One region of the Planomonospora corallina genome, then DNA from elsewhere that is predicted to be linked to it. Evidence: predicted binding sites of a transcription regulator. Region 1 holds the regulator's gene; each other region holds the start of a gene.
The links. Region 1 encodes HrcA, which represses chaperone genes, less so after heat shock. Its sites were predicted from a motif close to TTGGCACTCTCNNNNNGAGAGTGCCAA; they were not measured.
Positions count from the first base shown of each region.

Region 2: a site for HrcA is predicted at 3,663-3,689, ahead of ACFOWE_RS21835 (FmdB family zinc ribbon protein). Genes of this name have one in related genera too.
Region 3: a site for HrcA is predicted at 2,061-2,087, ahead of groL (chaperonin GroEL). Genes of this name have one in related genera too.
Region 4: a site for HrcA is predicted at 1,883-1,909, ahead of groES (co-chaperone GroES). Genes of this name have one in related genera too.

Region 1 is NZ_JBHSBM010000017.1:227,494-232,926, reverse strand. It holds gene ACFOWE_RS14205 (SigE family RNA polymerase sigma factor) at 1-355, shown strand, start outside; gene ACFOWE_RS14200 (hypothetical protein) at 352-1,005, shown strand; gene ACFOWE_RS14195 (16S rRNA (uracil(1498)-N(3))-methyltransferase) at 1,093-1,875, opposite strand; gene dnaJ (molecular chaperone DnaJ) at 1,872-3,011, opposite strand; gene hrcA (heat-inducible transcriptional repressor HrcA) at 3,024-4,037, opposite strand; gene ACFOWE_RS14180 (hypothetical protein) at 4,231-4,920, shown strand; gene ACFOWE_RS14175 (DUF3097 domain-containing protein) at 5,003-5,433, shown strand, end outside.
Region 2 is NZ_JBHSBM010000024.1:162,900-168,332, forward strand. It holds gene ACFOWE_RS21825 (S-methyl-5'-thioadenosine phosphorylase) at 168-977, opposite strand; gene ACFOWE_RS21830 (MFS transporter) at 1,109-3,139, shown strand; gene ACFOWE_RS21835 (FmdB family zinc ribbon protein) at 3,335-3,634, opposite strand; gene ACFOWE_RS21840 (potassium/proton antiporter) at 3,842-5,341, opposite strand; gene ACFOWE_RS21845 (5-formyltetrahydrofolate cyclo-ligase) at 5,383-5,433, opposite strand, start outside.
Region 3 is NZ_JBHSBM010000019.1:25,732-31,164, reverse strand. It holds gene thrC (threonine synthase) at 1-909, shown strand, start outside; gene ACFOWE_RS18530 (MoaD/ThiS family protein) at 933-1,208, shown strand; gene ACFOWE_RS18525 (cold-shock protein) at 1,549-1,749, shown strand; gene groL (chaperonin GroEL) at 2,197-3,822, shown strand; gene ACFOWE_RS18515 (GNAT family N-acetyltransferase) at 4,109-4,528, opposite strand; gene ACFOWE_RS18510 (hypothetical protein) at 4,551-4,826, opposite strand.
Region 4 is NZ_JBHSBM010000011.1:174,474-179,906, reverse strand. It holds gene groL (chaperonin GroEL) at 1-1,390, opposite strand, end outside; gene groES (co-chaperone GroES) at 1,487-1,798, opposite strand; gene ACFOWE_RS05780 (Uma2 family endonuclease) at 2,691-3,344, shown strand; gene ACFOWE_RS05775 (class I SAM-dependent methyltransferase) at 3,391-4,557, shown strand; gene ACFOWE_RS05770 (hypothetical protein) at 4,751-5,433, shown strand, end outside.

The sequences.
Region 1 (5,433 bases):
CTGGCGCAGGCTGCGCGATCCCGACAAGGCACTGGCCTACCTGCGTCAGTCGGTCGTCAACCGATCACGTTCGGTGCTGCGGCACCGGGCGGTCATCGAGAAGTACGCCCCCAAGGGGCTGCCCGACGCGCCGAGCGCCGAGAACGGCGCGATCGGCGAGCTGGAGCGGTCCGCCGTCATCGAGGCGCTGCGCGGGCTGCCGGCGCGCCAGCGGGAGGCGCTCGTCCTTCGCTACTACGGAGACCTGTCCGAGGCTCAGATCGCCGACGCGATGGGCATCAGCAAAGGCGCGGTCAAGAGTCACACGGCTCGCGGCATGGCCGCCCTACGGAACATTCTGGAGCAACTGTCATGACCGACTCCCCCGACGAGTACGGCGAGCTGCTCCGCCGTGTCCTCAGTGCGGAGGCGGACTCGGTCGTTCCCTCCCCGGACGGACTGGAGATCATCCGCGGCCGCATCGAGCGGCGCGGTCTCCGGCGGCTGGCCTGGTGGCGCGCCGGAGCCTCCCTCGCGGGCGCCGCGCTCGTCGCGGGCGCCGTCGTCCTGGTCGTCCCCGGCCTGCGCGAGCAGGTCGCCGAGGTCACCCAGGCCGGAGACGTCAAGCCCGCCACCACGGCCCCCACCGACCTGTCGGGCACCTCCCGCCCGCTGCCGACGCGGGACCAGGTCCCGTCCGCCGGCACCCGCCCCACCACGCAACCGTCCGTGCCCGCGCAGACCAGGCAGGCGGCGCCGAACCCGCCCCCGCAGCCGAGTTCGAAGCCGACGCCCACCCCCACTCCCACGCCCACCTGTCCGACCGCGGACCCCGAGGCGACTCCGGAGCCGGAGGAGCCGCGCGAGGAGTGCGAGGAGATCGAGACGCCGACGCCGACCCCCGCGGAACCGTCCCTGCCCGCGGAGAGCCCGTGCCCCGGCGCCGGCTGCCAGGAGGCGGAGAACCCGCAGACCCCGCAGCCCCCGCTGCCGTCGGAGGAGCCCGCCCCGACCCCGATCGGCTAGACGTCCTGTCCCGTGCGGTCGGGCCCGCGGCCGGCGGGCGGCCGGCCGGTCAGCGCGGTGCGGCCGCGGACGCCCCGGCCGGCGGGGTCACCAGCGGCCGGTGCGCGCCTGGAGCACCGCCACCGCGGCGACCCCGGCCGTCGAGGTCCGCAGGACCGTCGGCCCGAGCAGCGCGGGCACCGCCCCCGCCTCGCGGAACGCGGCGATCTCCTCGTCGGCGATCCCGCCCTCGGGGCCGACGACCACGACGATGTCCCCGGCGGTCCCGGCGGTCCCGGCGTCTCCGGCGGTCCCGGTCCCGCCCGTCCCCGGCACCGGTAGCGGTAGCGCCGAGAGCGGCGAGGCGGCCTCCTCGTGCAGCACGACCCCCAGCGCCGCGGCCGACAGCAGCGCGGCGACCTCGGCGGTGGTGGCGGGAGCGGTCACCTCGGGCAGGCGGAAGCGGCGGGCCTGCTTGCCCGCCTCCCGCGCGGTGGAGCGCCAGCGCGCCAGGGCCTTGGCCTCCCGGTCGCCCTTCCACCGGGTGACGCACCGGAGCGCGGCCCAGGGCACGATGACGTCGACCCCGGCCTCCGTCATCATCTCCACGGCCAGCTCGCCCCGCTCCCCCTTGGGCAGCCCCTGCACCACCACCAGGCGCGGCCGGGGCTCGGGCACCTCGTAGCGGCGCAGCACCTCCACACGCAGGGAGTCCTTGCCCGCGGCCAGGACCACGCACTCGGCCACGGCGCCCGCCCCGTCGGTCAGGTCGAGCCGCTCCCCCTTCCGCAGCCGCCGTACGGCCGCCGCGTGGCGCCCCTCGGGACCGGCGAGCGTGAACTCCCGCTCCGCCAGGTCCGCCGGGTCCGCCAGGAAGACGGGGGCCGTCATCGGCCGTTGAACGCGTCCCTCAGGCGCGAGAAGAAGCCCTGCTGGCCGGGGGCGAACTTGCCGGGGGGCCGCTCCTCGCCGCGGAGCCTGGACAGCTCCTTCAGCAGCTCCTCCTGGGCCGGGTCGAGGCGGGTGGGCGTCTCCACGTTGACGTGGATGAGCAGGTCGCCGCGGCCGGTCTCGTTGAGGCGCTGCACGCCGCGGCCGTACAGGGAGATGGTCTGCCCGGACTGGGTGCCCGGCCGGACGTCGATCTCCTCGCTGCCGTCGAGCGTCTCCACGGTCAGGATCGTGCCGAGGGCGGCGGCCGTCATCGGGATCTGCACGGTGCAGTGCAGGTCGTCGCCGCGCCGCTCGAAGATCTCGTGGGGCCGCTCGACGATCTCCAGGAACAGGTCGCCGGGCGGGCCGCCGCCGGGGCCGATCTCGCCCTCCCCGGCGAGCTGGATGTGGGTGCCGTCCTCCACGCCCGCCGGGATGCGGACCTTGATGGTGCGCCGGGTGCGGACCCGGCCGTCGCCGGAGCACTCCTGGCAGGGGTGGCGGATGATCGAGCCGAACCCGTTGCACTGGGGGCAGGGCCGGGAGGTCATGACCTGGCCGAGGAAGGAGCGGGTGACCTGGGAGACCTCGCCGCGCCCGCGGCACATGTCGCAGGTGTCGGGGTGCGTGCCGGACGCCGCGCCGGAGCCGGAGCAGACCTCGCAGAGCACGGCGGTGTCGACGACCAGCTCGCGGGTGGTGCCGAAGGCCGACTCGCGCAGGTCGAGCTCGACCCGGATGGTGGCGTTGCGGCCCCGGCGGGCCCGGGAGCGGGGCCCGCGGCCGGCTCCCCCCGTCGCAGTGCCGAAGAAGGCGTCCATGATGTCGCTGAACGGGAAGCCCGCGCCGAAGCCGCCGGCACCCGCGCCGCCCCCGCCGAACGGGTCGCCGCCCAGGTCGTACATCTGGCGCTTGTTGGGATCGGACAGGACCTCGTAGGCCTGGGTGATCTCCTTGAAGCGCTCCTGGGTCGCCGGATCGGGGTTCACATCGGGGTGCAGCTCACGGGCCAGCCTGCGGTAGGCCTTCTTGATCTCCTCCGCACTGGCGTCACGGCGCACCCCGAGGGTGCCGTAGTAGTCAGTCTTAGCCACTTAGTCGACCTCTTAGGATGCAGCCAGGATCTGGCTGACGTAGCGTGCCACCGCGCGCACCGCGCCCATCGTGACCGGGTAGTCCATTCGTGTCGGCCCCAGCACACCGAGCCGGGCCAGTTGGTTGCCCCCCGAACCGTATCCGGCGGCGACGATCGACGTCCCCTGAAGTCCGGTGTAGGGGTTCTCCGAGCCGATCCGCACGGTCAGCGAGGACGGGTCGGAGGTCTCGCCGAGCAGGCGCATGAGCACCACCTGCTCCTCCAGCGCCTCCAGGACCTCGCGGAGGCCGACGGTGAAGTCGGCTCCCGCCAGGTTGGCGGCCCCGGCGAAGACGATCTTCTCTTCCTGGCGCTCCACGAGGGACTCCAGGAGCACCGACAGGACCGTGGCGGCCAGCGGCCGGTCCTCCGGCGGGAGCCGGTCCGGCAGGTCGGCGATCTTGTCCGGGACGCTGGTGAGGCCGCAGCCGTCCAGGGAGGCGTTGAGCAGGGCGCGCAGGTGGGCCACGCGGCCCTCGTCCACCACGTCGGGCAGCTCGACCACGCGCTGCTCGACCCGGCCGGTGTTGGTGATGAGCACGAACATCAGGCGCCGCTCGCTCAGCGGGACGAGCTCGACGTGCCGGACGGTGGAGCGGGTCAGCGAGGGGTACTGCACGACGGCGACCTGCCGGGTGAGCTGCGCCAGCAGCCGCACCGTGCGCGTCACGACGTCGTCGATGTCGACCGCGCCCGCCAGGAAGCTCTCGATCGCCCTGCGTTCGGCGGCCGAGAGCGGCTTGACCTGGGAGAGCCGGTCGACGAAGAGCCGGTAGCCCTTGTCGGTGGGCACCCGGCCGGCGCTGGTGTGGGGCTGGGTGATGTAGCCCTGCTCCTCCAGCACCGCCATGTCGTTGCGGATCGTCGCCGGCGAGACTCCCAGGTTGTGCCGATCGGCGAGGGCCTTGGAGCCCACCGGCTCGTTGGTGGACACGTAGTCCTCCACGATGGCGCGAAGCACCGCGAGCTTGCGGTCGTCGACCACCGCGCTCACCTCCTTGCCTGCACCGTGCACGCCCGAACGGAGAACACCGGGACTGGCACTCAGTGTTCCCGAGTGCCAACAAGTGTACGGCCGACGCCCCCGGGGTGCGATAAGGCGGCCTGCAAGCGTGGAGCGCCTGGTCGTCAAGTCAACTGCCACTGGAATACAAGCGGCAAGCCTCACACTTCTTCGCATGTCGCACAATTTCGGAAACTCCGCCGGAGGCGGCTTCGGCGCCCCCGGTCACACCCCCTCCCCGCACGCCCCCGCCCAGCCGTACGGCGCCCCCGGCTACGGCCAGCCCGGATACGGCGTCCCGGCGGGCCCGCCCCCGAAGGTGAAGCCGAGCATCGGCTGGATCGTCGGCGCCTGGCTGCTGGCGTTCGTCTCCATCGGCGCCGGCATCCTCGTCTTCATCGGCGGCATCTTCGGCACCGTCACCGACGCCGCGCCCACGTCCTCGTTCAACTCCGGCGAGTTCGTGAAGGTCAAGCTGGACCCGGCCGGGAGCCCAGCCATCTACGTCAGCGCGGAGGAGGGCACCCGGTTCGAGTGCGGCTTCCAGCAGGGCACCCCGGAGGGCGCCCTGACGCAGCCGACCGTGCAGACGACCGTCACCGGCGACGACGGCATCGCCTGGGAGCAGGCCTTCCGGGTCGGCGTCGACCAGGCGGGCGAGTACACGATCGGCTGCGCCGTCCAGGGCGAGGGCCAGGCCCGCTTCGGCGTGGGCAAGGAGCTGGCCGCCGACTCGATCGTGGGCGGCACCGCCGGGCTGGTCCTGATCCCGGCCTTCGGCTTCCTGCTGGCGGTCATCGTGACCATCGTCGTGCTGGTGAAGCGGAGCCGCGCCCGCAAGCGCATCGCCGCCGGCGCGTGGTGAGCGCCCGCGGTCCCCTGACGCGTGATCGCCGCCTTTGCTACCGTCCCTGAGGTTCCCGAGGCCGAGGGCGCAGGAGGCGGCGATGTACGGACGTGACGTGCTGGCGGGCGACTGGCGGCGGCCCGGCCGGGGGACCATCCCCGAGGTCCCCGCGGAGCACGGCCTGGTCGTGGAGGACGCCGACGGCCGCTTCTGCGGCGCCGTCGTCGCCTGCGACAAGGAGGCCGTCACCCTGGAGGACCGGTTCGGGCGGCAGCGGGTCTTCCCGCTGGAGCCCGCCGCGTTCCTGCTGGAGGGCAGGGCCGTGACGCTCGTGCGGCCCGCCGCCGCCCCGGCGGGACCCAGGCGCAGCGCCTCCGGCTCCATAGCGGTGGAGGGGCTGCGCGCCCGTGTCGCCCGGGAGAGCCGGATCTACGTCGAGGGCGTGCACGACGCCGCGCTCGTGGAGAAGGTCTGGGGGCACGACCTGCGCGTGGAGGGCGTGGTCGTGGAGTACCTCGAGGGCGTCGACGA
Region 2 (5,433 bases), on a different contig from region 1:
CCCCGGCCGCGGGCCGGGGCTCCGGCGACGGTCGCCGGGGCTGGTCGGAGGGGAGCGGCGGGACGGATCGGCCGGGCACGCTCGGCGGTGGTCCGGATGTCACCGGGGCTGGTCGGAGGGGAGCGGCGGGACGGGCCGGCCGGGCGTGCCCGGCCGGGGACCCGATCTCACCGGGGCAGCTCGAAGGGGAGACGCAGGCCGTCCAGCACCGTGGCGCAGGGGCAGGCGCGCTCCTCGGGAAGAGCGGCGACCACGTCGGTGACCAGGGTGCGCATGCGGGTGACGTTGGCGGCGAAGAAGGCGAGGACCTCCTCATGGGTGACCCCCTCGCCTGCCTCGATCCCCGCGTCGTGGTCGGTGACGAGGGAGAGCGAGGTGTAGCACATGGCCAGCTCGCGGGCGAGGACGGACTCGGGGTAGCCCGTCATGCCGACGATCGTCCAGCCGTTGCCGCTGAACCAGCGGGACTCTGCGCGGGTGGAGAACCGGGGCCCCTCGATGACGACGAGTGTGCCGCCGTCGGCCACCGCCCAGTCGGCGGAGCGGGCGGCGGCCACGGCCGCGGCCCTGCCCGCCGGGCAGTAGGGGTCGGAGAAGGAGACATGGACGACGCCGCCGGCGTCGTAGTAGGTCTGCACCCGGCCGGAGGTGCGGTCGACGAGCTGGTCGGGCACGACCAGGGCGCCGGGGCCGATCTCCGGGCGGAGCGAGCCGACCGCGCTGGGCGCGAGGACCTGGCGGACGCCGAGGGAACGCAGCGCCCACAGATTGGCCCGGTAGGGGATGCGGTGGGGCGGGAAGCGGTGGTCCCGTCCGTGGCGGGGGATGAACGCCACCGGCCGGGAGCCGACGCGCCCGATGGAGACGACGTCGCTGGGCGGGCCGTACGGCGTGGTGACCGAGACCTCCGTGACGTCGTCGAGCAGTGAATAGAACCCTGAGCCGCCGATGACGCCGACGTCCGCGCGATTGACCATGGCGCAGACACTAGCGCCGCGGCCGCGTCCCGGAAGGGGGCGGAACCGGGCCTGTGGATAACTCTGCCCCTGATGTGACCGCCGGGTCACGGAGGGTATGACCAGGCCTACGGCCGATCGGGGGGATCGAGATGAGCGTTGAGCAGGTCCGGACGGAGCCCACAGCGCGGGAACCGGGGGCCCGGGAGTCCGCGAAGGGCCTGGGCCTCATCATCGCCGCGCTCATGCTCACCATGCTCATCAGCTCCCTGGACCAGACGATCGTCGCCACCGCGCTCCCGACCATCGTCGGCGACCTCGGCGGGCTGAACCACCTGTCCTGGGTGGTGACGGCCTACATGCTCGCCTCGACGGTCTCCACCCCGCTCTGGGGCAAGCTCGGCGACCAGTACGGCCGCAAAGGGCTCTTCCAGGCCTCGCTGGTCGTCTTCCTGGTCGGTTCGGCGCTGTGCGGGCTCGCCGCGGACATGGGGCAGCTGATCGCCTTCCGCGCGGTGCAGGGACTCGGCGGCGGCGGGCTCATCGTGCTCTCCCAGGCGATCGTCGCCGACGTGGTGCCGCCCCGGGAGAGGGGGAGGTACCAGGGCCTGTTCGGGGCGGTCTTCGCCGTCTCCAGCGTCGCCGGGCCGCTGCTCGGCGGACTGTTCGTGGACCACCTGTCCTGGCACTGGGCCTTCTACGTCAACCTGCCGATCGGCGCCCTCGCGCTGGCGGTGATCGCCGGGGCGCTCCCGGCCGGGACCCGGCCGGGCAGGCACGCCATCGACTACGCCGGCATCGCCTTCCTCGGCGGCGCCACCGCCTGCCTGGTGCTCCTGGCCACCTGGGGCGGGAGCACCTACCCGTGGGGCGACCCGGTCATCATCGGGCTGGGCGTGGCCTCCGCGGTGCTGGTGGTGCTCTGGTGGCTGGCCGAGCGGCGGGCCGCGGAGCCGGTGCTGCCGCTGCACCTGTTCCGCCTGCGGGTCTTCAACGTGGCGTCGCTGATCGGCTTCATCGTGGGCGTGGCCATGTTCGGCGCCCTCACCTACCTGCCGCTCTTCCTCCAGGTCGTGCGGGGCGTCTCTCCCACGATGTCGGGGCTGTACCTGCTGCCGATGATGGGCGGGGTGCTCGTCACCTCGATCGTCAGCGGGCAGCTCATCTCGAGCACCGGCCGGTACAAGGCCTTCCCGATCGCGGGCAGCGCGCTGGCGGCGCTCGGGCTCTACCTGCTCTCCCGCATCCACGCCGGCATCGGCATGGTGGAGCTGAGCGCCTATCTGCTTGTCCTGGGTGTGGGGATCGGCCTGGTCATGCAGGTCCTGGTGATCGCGGTGCAGAACGCCGTGGACTTCGAGGACCTGGGGACGGCCACCTCGGGCGCCACGTTCTTCCGCGCGATCGGCGGATCCTTCGGCGTCGCGCTCGCCGGTGCGATCTTCACCGCGCGGCTCTCGGACGACCTGGCGCGCCTCTCCCGGACGGTGCAGCTTCCGCCTGGCCTCAGCGAGGCGGCCCAGCGGGATCCGACGGTCATCGGGAAGCTGCCGCCGGAGGCCGCGGCGGGGTTCCTGGAGGCCTACTCCGACGCGATCGCCCGGGTCTTCCTGATCGGGGCGCCGGTGGCGCTGGTCGCGTTCGCGGCGGCGTGGTTCCTGCCGGAGCTGCCGCTGCGGCAGACCGTCAGGGCGACCGACCCGGGGGAGAACTACGGCGCCGTGCCCACCGAGCGCTCCTCACTCGACGAGGTGGAGAGAGGGCTGTGGCGGCTGGCGGACGAGGCCATGCGCCGCGACTACTACCGCCGGCTCGGTGACCTGGTGGGCCTGCACGACCTTCCGGCCGGCTCGGTCTGGCTGATCGCCCGTCTGGGCACGCACGGTCCCCAGGCGGGCGCGGACCTGGCCGAGAGGGCGGGGGTGAGCATCGACAGGGGACGGCCGTACGTCGCCCACCTGGTGGAGCGCGGTCTGGTCAACCGGGCCGAGGACGGGCTCAGCCTCGAACTGACCCCTCAGGGGGAGCGGGTGGCCGACCGGCTGGTCGCGCAGGCCCGTGAGGGCCTCGCCCGGGTGATCCAGGACTGGAACCCCGAGGAACACGCCGGGCTGCGCGAGCTGCTGGACCGGCTGCCGAGGGAACTGCTCGGCGCGATGGCCGACCGCCCCTATCCCCACTGATCCCGCTGACGTCCGGCCGGCGGGTTCCCGCTGGTGGATCTCCGCTGGTGGATCTGCACTGGCGGTTCCCCGCCGACGGGCCCGGCCCGGGCCCGTCCGCGCGTCAGGAAGCACCGCCTCAGGAAGCACCGCCTCAGGAAGCACCGCCGCAGGAGGCGCGCGTCAGGAGGGCGCAGCCGGGGGAGGCGCCGTCCGTCAGGAGGCCGCGGCCGCGGGGGCGGGAGCCGGGGCGGCGGGAGCGGAGGACCCCGACGACTCCTTCGACGTGGAGGAGCTCGTCGAACTCGACGAGGTCGAGCTCACCGTGCTGGAGCTGGACGACCGGCTGTCGGTCCGGTAGAAGCCGGAACCCTTGAAGACGATGCCGACCGCAGAGAACACCTTGCGCAGCTCACCCTGGCAGCTCGGGCAGACGGTGAGCGCGTCGTCCGTGAACTTCTGGACGATCTCGAACTGGTTGTCACAGGCGGTGCAGGCGTACTGGTAGGTGGGCACGCTCTCCTCCTCATTCGGTCCGCGCCGATTGGCACTCGACTGGCGCGACTGCTAATGGTACGGCGTCGACAAGCATAAACGCGAGCGAGAGCGGTCACATTCCGGCAGGGCCCTGCGGCCGGGTCCCCGCAACCGCGCCGCAACCAGGGACTCCGCGGCCGAGCCCGCCGGAGCCGGGACGGTCCCGCGAGCCGGTACGGCCGGCGGTCAGGCGCCGTGCTCGCCGAACCAGCCGGCGAGCTTGCCCCGGCGGCTGATCGCGCGGAACCGCTGCTCGACGGTCTCCCGGCAGGCCGCGGTGGCCACCACGAGGAGCTGGTCGTCGGTCCGGATCCGGGTGGACTCCGACGGCACGAACGACTTGCCCTCCCGGACGATGAGCGTGACCTGCGCGTCGGACGGGAGCCGCAGCTCGAAGACCTCCACGCCGTGCAGCTTGGACGTCGGCGGCACCCGGATCTGCAGGAGGTCGGCGTTGAGCTCCTCCAGCGGAGCGGACTCCACCGCCAGGTCGCGGGCCTCCTCCGGGGCCGTGACCCCGAGCCGCCTCGCCACCCACGGCAGCGTGGGCCCCTGGAGCAGGGTGTAGACGACCACGATGACGAAGACCTCGTTGAACACGAGCTTGGCGGTGGCGTCGTCGATGAACGTGGCCGCCCAGGGGATGGTGGCGAGCACGATCGGCACCGCGCCCCGGAGCCCGGCCCAGGACAGGAATGCCTGCTCCCGCCAGTTCAGCCGGTCGACCCCGGTGAGCCGGAGCAGCAGGGCGGAGGCCATGATGGACAGCGGCCGGGCGACCGCGACCAGGATCAGGCCCGCGACCAGCCCCGGGACGATCGCGCCCGGCATCTCCGAAGGGCTGGCCAGCAGGCCGAGCATGACGAACAGGCCGATCTGGGCCAGCCAGGCGATCCCCTCGGCGAAGCCGCGGCTGGCCGTCCGGTGCGGCATCTGGGAGTTGCCCATGACCAGCGCCGCCAGATAGACGGCGAGGAAACCGCTGCCGTGCAGGGAGGCGGCCCCGGAGTAGGCGGCGAAGGCCAGCGCGAGCACCGCGATCGGGTACAGGCCGGCGGCCGGCAGCGCGACGTGGCGCAGCGCGTACACGCCCACGGGGCCCACCGCGAGGCCGACGGCCGCGCCCACCACGAGCTCGAAGACGACCTCGAGCAGGGCGGTCCCGAGATGGGGCGAGGTGCTGGTGCTCAGCAGCACGACCGCGATGACGACGGGGGCGTCGTTGAACCCGGACTCCGCCTCGAGGATGCCCGACAGGCGCGGCGGCAGCGGCAGCCGGCGCAGGACGGAGAAGACCGCCGCGGCGTCGGTCGAGGCGAGGACCGCGCCGAGCAGGAGGGAGGTCCGCCAGTCCATGCCGAGCAGGAAGTGCACGGGGACGGCGACGGCGGTGATGCTCACCGCGACGCCCACGGTGGCCAGCACCACGGCGGTGGGGATGGAGCCCTTGATGTGGCTCCAGGTGGTGGTCAGGCCGCCCTCGGCCAGGATGATCGCCAGGGCGATCAGGCCCATCTGCTGGGCGAGCTGGGCGTCGTCGAACTGCAGGCCGAAGCCGGCCTCGCCGAGGACCAGGCCGAAGCCGAGGAAGATGAGGAGACTGGGCAGACCGCTGCCGTGGGCGACGCGCACCGCGACGATGCACGCGATGACGATCCCCGAACCGAGAAGCAGCCAGATGTCCATCTCCCTCTGGCCCCTCCTCTCACTTCGAGGACCATTCTGTCCTATTCGGCAGGCTGATCCGTCCCCAGGCGGACGAGGCCGCCGGGCAGGGC
Region 3 (5,433 bases), on a different contig from region 1:
TTCAAGGACCGGGTGGTGGCCATCGCCGTCGAGGCGGCCCGCAACTTCGGCTTCCACACCCTGTCCTGCTCCTCCACCGGCAATCTCGCCGGCGCGGTCACCGCCGCCGCGGCCCGCGCCGGCCTCGACGCCTGCGTCTTCATCCCCGCCGACCTGGAGGAGGCCAAGATCGTCATGGCCTCGGTGTACGGCGGGCGCCTCGTGGCCATCGACGGCACCTACGACGACGTGAACCGCTTCTGCTCCGAGCTCATCGGCGACGAGCTGGGCGACCGGTGGGGCTTCGTCAACGTCAACCTCCGCCCCTACTACGCGGAGGGCTCCAAGACGCTCGCCTACGAGATCGCCGAGCAGCTCGGCTGGCGGCTCCCCGACCAGATCGTCGTCCCGGTGGCCTCCGGCTCCCAGCTCACGAAGATCGACAAGGGCTTCAAGGAGCTGATCGCCCTCGGCCTCGTCGAGGACAAGCCGTACAAGATCTTCGCCGCCCAGGCCGAGGGCTGCTCGCCGGTCTCCGCGGCCTACAAGGCCGGTCACGACGTGATCCGCCCGGTCAAGCCCGACACGATCGCCAAGTCGCTGGCGATCGGCAACCCGGCCGACGGGCCGTACGTGCTGGACATCGCCCGGCGCACCGGCGGCGCGGTGGAGGACGTCACGGACGCGGAGATCGTCGACGCGATCCGGCTGCTGGCCCGGACCGAGGGCATCTTCGCCGAGACGGCGGGCGGTGTCACCGTCGGCGTGCTGCGCAAGCTGGTCGCCGAGGGCCGGCTCGACCCGGACGGCGAGACGGTCGTGCTGAACACCGGTGAGGGGCTCAAGACCCTCGACGCGGTTTCCGGGCACGCGCGTCCCACCGCCGTGATCCGGCCTTCTCTCGACGCATTCCGTACCGCCCTCGCCTGAGAACTCCTGAAAGGTACTCGACCATGAGCGTTTCCGTGCGGATTCCGACGATTCTTCGGACTTACACCAATGGTGCCGCGGAGGTGAGCGGGGAAGGGGCGACCCTCCGGGAGGTCCTGGAGAAGCTCGACGCCGACTATCCCGGCATCGGTGCCCGGATTCTCGATGAAACGGGCAAGATCCGGCGTTTTGTCAACGTCTATGTGGGAGAAGAGGACGTCCGTTTCGCGGACAACCTCGACACCGCCACGCCGCCCGGCGTTCAGGTCTCCATCATTCCGGCGGTCGCCGGAGGCTGACCCGCACCCCGCGCCTCCGGGCGTCCGCCGCTCGACGGGGCGCCGTCACGACACCCGCACCGGCCTCGGCCGCGTGCGGGTGTCGTGTTTTGTGACGAGGGTTCATATCTGGGACATCAGGAAATAATGGAATTTTGAACTAAATTACAGCTAGAGTAAAAGTTTGTTCTCGTGCCGAAGTCATGGCTAAACGGATGATTGATGGATTGACTCTGTTGCCCCACGGTGTCCCACAGGTATGGTCGAGAACGATCGATGGGGCGATGGCCTTCGCCGCGGAGATCGAAGACTTCGCGAGTGGAATGGGCGTGGTCTTCAAGGTCGGTAAGAGGAGTCGGAAGTGGCGCAGGGCACCGTCAAGTGGTTCAACGCGGACAAGGGCTACGGCTTCATCGCGGTAGACGGTGGTAAGGATGTGTTCGTCCATTACTCCGCGATCCTGATGGACGGCTACCGGGCGCTCGAGCAGGGCCAGCGGGTCGAGTTCGAGATCACCCAGGGGCAGAAGGGTCCGCAGGCGGAGGCCGTCCGGACCGTCTGATCCGGTCGTCCGCCCGGTCGCGGGAAGAGGTCGGAAGGTCCCGCGGCACCGCAGTCCGTCGGACCTTCCCGCACGTCGGCCCGGTCCCCGGTTCTCCCGGTGGGCCGGGCCTTCGCGTGCGCGGCCCTTCACGTGCGGTCCTTCGTGTGCGGACTCTGCGTGCGGGCTTACGTGCGGGCCTTCGCGTCTCCGTGTAGGCGGGTATGTCCGCGACCTGCATGGATCATCCGTTTTTTACCCTTCGCTCTGGGCGAAGCCCAGCTCAGCGCGGCGCGGCTTGCACTCGGCAGGGTAGAGTGCTAAACAGTTCGTTGGCACTCTCTGTATGAGAGTGCCAACCCAGGATCGAGGCGATGGGACCCGCCAACGGAGTCGCGGGTCCATATGCCGTCGCGGGCGTCGGCTCGATCCGGTGCACGCCACCCTGTGTTTGGGAGGTCTAGCCGTATGGCAGCCAAGATGATCGCGTTTGACGAGGACGCCCGGCGCGGTCTCGAGCGCGGCATGAACCAGCTCGCGGACGCCGTGAAGGTGACCCTCGGCCCCAAGGGCCGCAACGTCGTGCTGGAGAAGAAGTGGGGCGCTCCCACGATCACCAACGACGGTGTCTCGATCGCCAAGGAGATCGAGCTCGAGGACCCGTGGGAGAAGATCGGCGCCGAGCTCGTCAAGGAAGTCGCCAAGAAGACCGACGACGTCGCGGGTGACGGCACCACCACCGCCACCGTCCTCGCCCAGGCCCTGGTACGCGAGGGCCTGCGCAACGTCGCCGCCGGCGCCAACCCGATGGCCCTGAAGAAGGGCATCGAGGCCGCCGTCGAGCGCGTCTCCGAGGAGCTGGCCAAGCTCGCCAAGGACGTGGAGACGAAGGCGCAGATCGCCTCCACGGCCTCCATCTCCGCCGGCGACGCCCAGATCGGCGAGATGATCGCCGAGGCGATGGACAAGGTCGGCAAGGAAGGCGTCATCACCGTCGAGGAGAGCAACACCTTCGGCCTGGAGCTCGAGCTCACCGAGGGCATGCGCTTCGACAAGGGCTACATCTCGCCCTACTTCGTGACCGACCCGGAGCGCATGGAGGCCGTCCTCGAGGACCCGTACGTCCTCGTCGTCAACTCCAAGGTCTCCGCCAACAAGGACCTGCTCCCCGTCCTCGACAAGGTCGTGCAGGCCGGCAAGCCGCTGCTGATCATCGCTGAGGACGTCGAGGGCGAGGCCCTGGCCACCCTGGTCGTCAACAAGATCCGCGGCCTGTTCCGCTCGGTCGCCGTCAAGGCCCCGGGCTTCGGCGACCGCCGCAAGGCCATGCTGACCGACATCGCGATCCTCACCGGTGCCCAGGTCATCAGCGAGGACCTCGGCCTGAAGCTCGAGAGCACCACTCTCGACCAGCTCGGCCGCGCCCGCCAGGTCATCGTCACCAAGGACGAGACCACCATCGTCGACGGCTCCGGCGACGCCGAGCAGATCGCGGGCCGGGTCAACCAGATCCGCACCGAGATCGAGAACACCGACTCCGACTACGACCGCGAGAAGCTCCAGGAGCGTCTCGCCAAGCTGGCCGGCGGCGTGGCCGTCATCAAGGCCGGCGCGGCGACCGAGGTCGAGCTCAAGGAGCGCAAGCACCGCATCGAGGACGCCGTCCGCAACGCCAAGGCCGCGGTCGAGGAGGGCATCGTCCCCGGCGGCGGTGTCGCGCTGCTGCAGGCCGGCGCCAAGGCCTTCGACAAGCTGGAGCTGAACGGCGACGAGGCCACCGGTGCCGCGATCGTCCGCAAGGCCCTGGAGGAGCCGCTCAAGCAGATCGCGGTCAACGCCGGTCTCGAGGGCGGCGTCGTGGTGGAGAAGGTGCGCAACCTCACCCCGGGTGAGGGCCTGAACGCCGCCACCGGCGACTACGTCAACATGTTCGAGTCGGGCATCATCGACCCGGCCAAGGTGACCCGTTCCGCTCTGCAGAACGCGGCGTCCATCGCGGCGCTGTTCCTCACCACCGAGGCCGTCATCGCCGAGAAGCCCGAGAAGGAGAAGGCCCCCGCCATGCCCGGTGGCGGCGGCGACATGGACTTCTAGTCCGTCTCCCGCGTGACAGAAGAGGCCGGTCCCCTCAGGGGACCGGCCCTTTCTTTTCCGTCCCGGTGCTCCTCGTCGTCCCGGTGCTCCTCGCCGTCCCGGTGCTCCTCGCCGTCCCGGTGCTCCTCGCCGTCCCGGTGCTCCTCGCCGTCCCGGTGTTTCCGGCGGGCCTTCCCGGAAGGACCGAGGTCCCGGCCTCTGCGGCGGGAGACCCACCCGGTGCGCGGAGAAGACAGCGGCGATCGGCGCCGGGCCCTTCCGGGTCGTCCCGTGTCCTTCCGGGCCGTCAGGTCAGCGGCTTGACCCAGCGGGCCCACTGCGGCTGGGGCGCGTAGCCCGCCGCTCCCCAGGCGTGGTGGGCGAGATCGTTGTCGTGCAGCACCATCGCGTCGGCGCGGAACGCGCCGAACGCCGCGAAGCGCTCCTCGGCCGCCCGGATCAGCGCGCTCCCGATCCCCTGCCGCCGCCGCGCCGGGTCCACGGCCAGCCGGTACAGGTGCGCCCGCCAGCCGTCCCAGCCCGCGATCAGCGTGCCGGCCATCTCGCCGTCGACCTCGGCGACGAGGACCGCCTCGGGATCGCGTTCGATGAGCGCGGTCACCTTGGCCGGGTCGTCGTGCCGGTCGGTCCCCTCGGCGGCCACCAGCCAGAAGGCCAGCAACGCCTCGACGTCCCCGATCCGCCCGTACCGGATGATCATCCCCATGCCCGGCACGCTACCAGCCGCCTCAGAAGCGGGTCGGCACGGCCGCCGCGCACACGTCGGCCCGCCGGGCCAGCACCTCGGGCACCCGGTCGTTGGCCCGGACCCAGTCGGTCGTCTCGGGGGAGATGTGGCTGAGGATCCGCAGGAGCTTCGTGTGGTCGGCGGTGAGGTGCCGCTGGTGGATCGGCTCGTAGTGCGCGATCCGGTTCCGCAGCTTGCGCAGGTGGTACAGGTCCTGTGGAGCGCGCGCCGTGGGCCGCGGTAGCCGGGGAAGGCCCGATGAAGTGCCGGGCGCCACAGCCGCATGTCATATCTGTTTCCGGTGCCGAGCAGGCTGGTCCAGAAGCCGAAGGAGAGTTCGGCTATCACATGGCCGTTCGTCGGATGAGCGTAGTTCTGGGCGACCGTGGCGCATGCGGATGCCACGGCCTGCCGGGCCTGAGGCGCCAGATCGAGTGCGGGGGCGTTCCACCAGTCGGCGCGTCGGAAGAGTGCGTTCAACTCCCGGTCGATGGCGTTGCGCAGAACGACCTCGAGACAGTGGAGGGGGCCGTGGAAGGCACTGGAGATCTCTATGTTCCACGCGTAGAGACGGAGCGCATGATCGAGCGCGCCGCCACAAGTTCTCAGAAAGGGGCGAAGTCGCTCGGTCGAGACCGCGTCGCAGACCTTCTGGAAAAGGATGCCGCTCATTGTGTTCCTTTCCGCGCCGCTCATGGTCTGCTACCATGAGTGATGTGTGCCCCGGGGACGCCTCTGCTGAGCAAGCCCCCCGGGGTAAGCCTTTTTCCGGGCACCTCACGTGGCGCGGACCGTGAGTGCTCAACTGACTGCAAAATGTCAGCCCTCCGAACGCCTGTTCGGAGGGCTTTCGTGTATCCCGGGACGGAGGGCTCCGGCCCGGG
Region 4 (5,433 bases), on a different contig from region 1:
AGGTCACGACGTAGCCCTCGAGGCCGGCGTTCTCGGCGATCCAGCGGGCCGGCTCGACGAGCGCCTTGCGGACCACCGCGACACCGGTCGCCTCGTCGCCGGAGAGCTCCAGGTCGCCCAGGACCTTGGAGACGTGCACGAGCGCGGAGCCACCGCCGGAGACGATGCCCTCCTCGATCGCGGCGCGGGTGGCGGAGATGGCGTCCTCGAGACGGTGCTTCTTCTCCTTGAGCTCCACCTCGGTGGCCGCGCCGACCCGCAGCACGCACACCCCGCCGGAGAGCTTGGCCAGGCGCTCCTGGAGCTTCTCGCGGTCCCAGTCGGAGTCGGACTGCTCGATGGCGAGCTTGATCTCCTTGACCCGGTCCGCGATCGCCTGGGCGTCGCCGGCGCCGTCCACGATCGTGGTGGTGTCCTTGGTGATCACGACGCGGCGGGCCGTGCCGAGCACCTCGAGGCCGACGTGCTCGAGCTTGAGGCCGACCTCCTCGCTGACGACCTGGCCGCCGGTGAGGATGGCCATGTCCTGCAGCATCGCCTTGCGGCGGTCGCCGAAGCCCGGGGCCTTGACGGCGACGGAGGTGAAGGTGCCGCGGATCTTGTTCGTGACCAGGACCGCGAGGGCCTCGCCCTCGACGTCCTCGGCGATGACCAGCAGCGGCTTCTTGGTCTGGGCGACCTTCTCCAGCAGCGGCAGGAAGTCCGCCACGGAGGAGACCTTGGACTGGTTGATCAGGATGTAGGGGTCCTCCAGGACCGCTTCCATCCGGTCCTGGTCGGTCACCATGTAGGGCGACAGGTAGCCCTTGTCGAACTGGAGACCCTCGGTGAACTCCAGCTCCATGCCCATGGAGTTGGACTCCTCGACGGTGATGACACCGTCCTTGCCCACCTTGTCGAACGCCTCGGCGATCAGCTCGCCGATCCTGGAGTCCTGCGCGGAGATCGTCGCGACGTGCGCGATCTCCTGCTTGTCCGCGACCGGGCGGGCGGACTCCAGCAGCTTGTCGCTGACCGCCTTGGCGGCCAGGTCGATGCCGCGCTTGAGCGCGAGCGGCTGGGCGCCGGCCACGACGTTGCGCAGGCCCTCGCGGACCATCGCCTGGGCGAGGACCGTCGCGGTGGTCGTGCCGTCACCGGCGACGTCGTTGGTCTTGGTGGCGACTTCCTTGGCCAGCTGGGCGCCGAGGTTCTCGTAGGCGCCCTCCAGCTCGATCTCACGCGCGATGGTGACACCGTCGTTGGTGATGGTCGGCGCGCCGAACTTCTTGTCGATGACGACGTTGCGGCCCCGCGGGCCGAGGGTCACCTTCACGGCGTCCGCGAGGGCGTTCACCCCACGCTCGAGGGCGCGGCGCGCGTCCTCCTCGAAGGACAGGATCTTGGGCATGACAGTCCTCTCTCAAAAGCACGTCGGCGCATCAGAGCCCCGGGCGCAGACACGCTGCCCGGGGCTCGACACGTCACATCTTCGGTGAAGCGATGACTACTTCTCGATGATCGCGAGCACGTCGCGGGCGGAGAGCACGAGGTACTCCTCGCCGCCGTACTTCACCTCGGTGCCGCCGTACTTGCTGTAGAGGACGACGTCGCCCTCGTTGACGTCCAGCGGGATGCGCTTCTTGCCGTCCTCGTCCCAGTTGCCGGGACCCACCGCGAGGACCTTGCCCTCCTGCGGCTTCTCCTTGGCGGTGTCCGGGATGACCAGACCGGAAGCGGTGGTCTGCTCCGCCTCGAGCGGCTGGACCACGATGCGGTCGCCGAGCGGCTTAACGGGAACCTTGGTGGCGGTCGTCACGTCGGACCTCCCCTTCTGATTTGAATGATCTAGAAGAGGCGACCAGCGGTCTGCCGTCGCGGGTGCCAGACCTGATCGCGTGTATTGGCACTCTCACCGGGAGAGTGCCAATACGGAACAGTATGCAAGGAGGGCTTGACAGTCAACACGAACCGCCTCTTCTGCGCTTCCAGCGAACTCCGCGCACGTCAGGCGCACGTCAGGTGCACCGCGGCGAGGACCGCCCCGCGCGCCGCGGCGCCGCCCCGGGGCCGGGGCGGCCTCCACGCCCCGGTCTCCGGGACGCCCCGCGCGCTCCGCCCCGGAGCCACCCGTGAGCGTCCCGGACCGCTCCCTCCCGGGTACGGCGGGCCGCCGCGTCCCGAACCCGTCCCGGACACGGCGACCCCACCCGGAAACCGTCCGGGAAAGACCGCGCCCGGAACGGAAACCGTCCAGGAAAGACCGCCTCCGGAGCACGGGAAACGGAAAACCACGCGATCCGCCCGGTCAGTCGGAGGCTTTCCGGTGGTAGACGGTCCGTAAAAACATGACGACGGTTCTCCGGCGATCCGATTCCGAATGCGTCACCGGTGGACGCCATCCCCATGACGGGGCATGCCGTCCCCCTGGGCAAGGCAAAGAGATTCAAGGCGGCCACCTGATATGCGAGAACATCCGAAGGCACGGAGAACCGGTCACCGCGACCGCGGAAACGTCCCCCTCCTGTTCCGCCCGGCCACCGGCCGCCCACGGATCGCACGAGCGGCCGCAGGCCCTGTCCCGGATCCGCCTCCGGTCCGCCGCGCTCCGCACCGGCGGGAGGGAACATAGGGGAAGACGGCCGGACATCGAGCAGGAATGTGATCCGATGACCACGAACGGTGACGGGGAAGACGCTACGGTGGGCGACATGACCAGCACGATGAGCGAGAGGACCGCCTCCCCCGGGGACCGCGACCCGCTCGCCGACTGGCCCTACCCCCCGCCCGGCGGGTGGACGGCCGACGACCTCGATCTGCTCCCCCAGGACGGGCCCAACGGCGAGCCGGACTTCTTCAAGCGCATCGAACTCCTCGACGGAGCCCTCATCTTCATGTCCCCCCAGACGCGTTTCCACGAACGGCTGATCCGCGGGCTCACGGACCGCCTCGACGACCAGGCCCCCGAGCATCTGGCCGCCGTCAGTCAGATGGACATCAGGATCGACAAGTTCCAGCGACCCTGCCCGGACGTCCTGGTCATCGACGCAGACGTCGCGGACGACAACAGCCGGACCTCCTATGCCCCCGCCGAGGTCCACCTGGTGGTGGAGGTGGTCTCACCCGAGTCGAAGTTCCGCGACCGCAAGGTCAAGCCCGAGCGCTACGCGTCGGCAGGTCTCATCCACTTCTGGCGTATCGAGGCGGAGGGGGACAAGCCCGTCGTGTACGTGTACGAGCTCGACCCCGCCACCCGGTCGTACGCTCCCACCGGCATCCACCACGGGCGGATCTCCGTCGATGTGCCGTTCCCCGTCGAGATCGATCTGAACGACCTGCTGAGCCGGGGTGGCGCCGCCCGGTGACCGGCGGGTCCGTCCGGGCCGGCGTCAGGCGGTAGCGTCGGGCGGCGTGGACCTCGACGCATTCCGGGAACTGCTGACGCCGCGCGGACAGGAGGCCCTCGCCGCGGCGGCGGAGCTGGCCGCGGACGATCCCGTGGCGGCGGTGACCCGGCTCAGGAAGACCTACGACGCCTCCCTCACCTCGGCCGCGCTCACCCAGGCCGGGCTCCGGCGGCGCGCCCGGGAGAAGTTCGGCGCCGACGCCGACCTGATGTACTTCACCCCGCACGGCCTGGAGCAGGCCACCCGCCGCGAGGTCGCCGACCACCGCGCCCGGCGCATCCCCGCGGGCTCCCGCGTCGCCGACGTCTGCTGCGGCATCGGCGGGGACCTGCTCGCCCTGGCCAGGGCCGGCTGCACCGTGGAGGCGGTGGACGCCGACCCGCTCACCGCCGCCGTCGCCCGCGCCAACGCCGAGGCGCTCGGCTTCGGCGACCGCGTAACGGTCCGCGCCGCGGACGCCGGCACCGTGGACCCGGCCGCCTTCGACGTGCTCTTCGCCGATCCCGCCCGCCGTACGGCGCGCGGCAGGACCTTCGACCCGCTGGCGTACTCGCCCGCCTGGCCCGAGGTGCTGGACATGGTGGGCCGGGCCCGGGCCGCCTGCCTGAAGGTCGCGCCCGGTATCCCGTACGAGTTCATCCCCGCCGGGGCCGAGGCCGAGTGGGTCTCGTTCCGGGGCGAGGTCAAGGAGGCGGTGATCTGGGCGGGCGCGCTGACCGGCGGGGTGGAGCGGCGGGCCACGATGCTGCCGTCGGGCCTGACGCTGACGCCCGGCCCCGGTCCCGGCCAGGCGGAGACGGGTCCCGTCGGCCGCTACGTCCACGAGCCGGACGGCGCGGCGATCCGGGCGCACCTGGTCGCGGACGTCGCCGCGCTGGTCGGCGGGCGCCTGATCGACCCGCACATCGCCTACATCACCTCCGACACCCCGGCGCGGACCCCCTGGGCGGCGTGCTACGAGGTGCACGAGGTGCTGCCGTTCTCGCTCAAGCGGCTGCGGGCGGCGCTCCGCGAGCGCGACACGGGGAACGTGACGATCAAGAAACGCGGCTCCGCGGTCGACGTCGAGCGGCTCCGGAAAGACCTTCGCCTCTCTGGAAAGAAATCCACAACGGTTATTCTCACCCGGGTCATCGACAGGCCGTTTGTCCTCATTTGCGACCCGTGCTGATCTGCCCTAACCGCCGATTCTGGAAATCCGTCGCCAATCGCGATCTTTTCAATTCCGGATTCTGAAGGCATTGGTCCGGCCGCTATGGTTGCCGCCCGGGAGTCGTTCCCGTCTGCGGTTCAACCGCGTTCATCAGCAATACCGGACCAATCCCACCGCGCGGCGGACCGTCGGCGAGTGAAGGAGCTTTTCGGTGGACCACTCCAATCAGACCCTGCTGCAGCCCGGCGGCCAGACCGCCATCTCCGACCGGATGCGGGAGCTCCTCGCCCGCGCCGCCCAGGACCATGTCTACGAGCAGCGCTCCCAGGGCGCCGTGCTGGACGAGATCCGCCAGCGGCTCGAGGGGATGGAATGGCTGCTCCGGGAGGTCAGGGAGCGCGAGCTCGGCGGGCTGAGCGGCACGCTGGAGTCCGTCCACGGCCGCCTGGACGACATCGCCGTCCGTGCCCCGTCCTGGGCCGAGGGCCTCGCCCAGCACGTCGAGGCCGTACGCGAGCACGTCGACGCCGTCGGCGAGCACATCGGCTCGGTGGGCCAGCGCGTCGACTCGGTGGGCCGGCGCATCGACACCGTCGGCGAGCGGGTCACCCCCATCGGCGAGCTGCCGAGCCTCTGGGCCGACCTCGGCACCGTCGGCGAGAACATGGACGAGGCGCTCACCCGCCTCCAGTCGCTGGCCGACGGCACCCGGGGCATCGGCGAGCGGATGGACGAGTTCGCCCGGTGCCTCACCCAGTTCCAGGAGGGCATGGAGGCCGCGGCCGGCCGCTTCACCCGTCTGGACAAGGCCCTGACCGAGCTCTCCCAGCGCACCGAGCGCCTGGAGAACGGCCTGGAGTCGCTGCCCGCGAGCGTGCGGGAGGCCGTGGACAC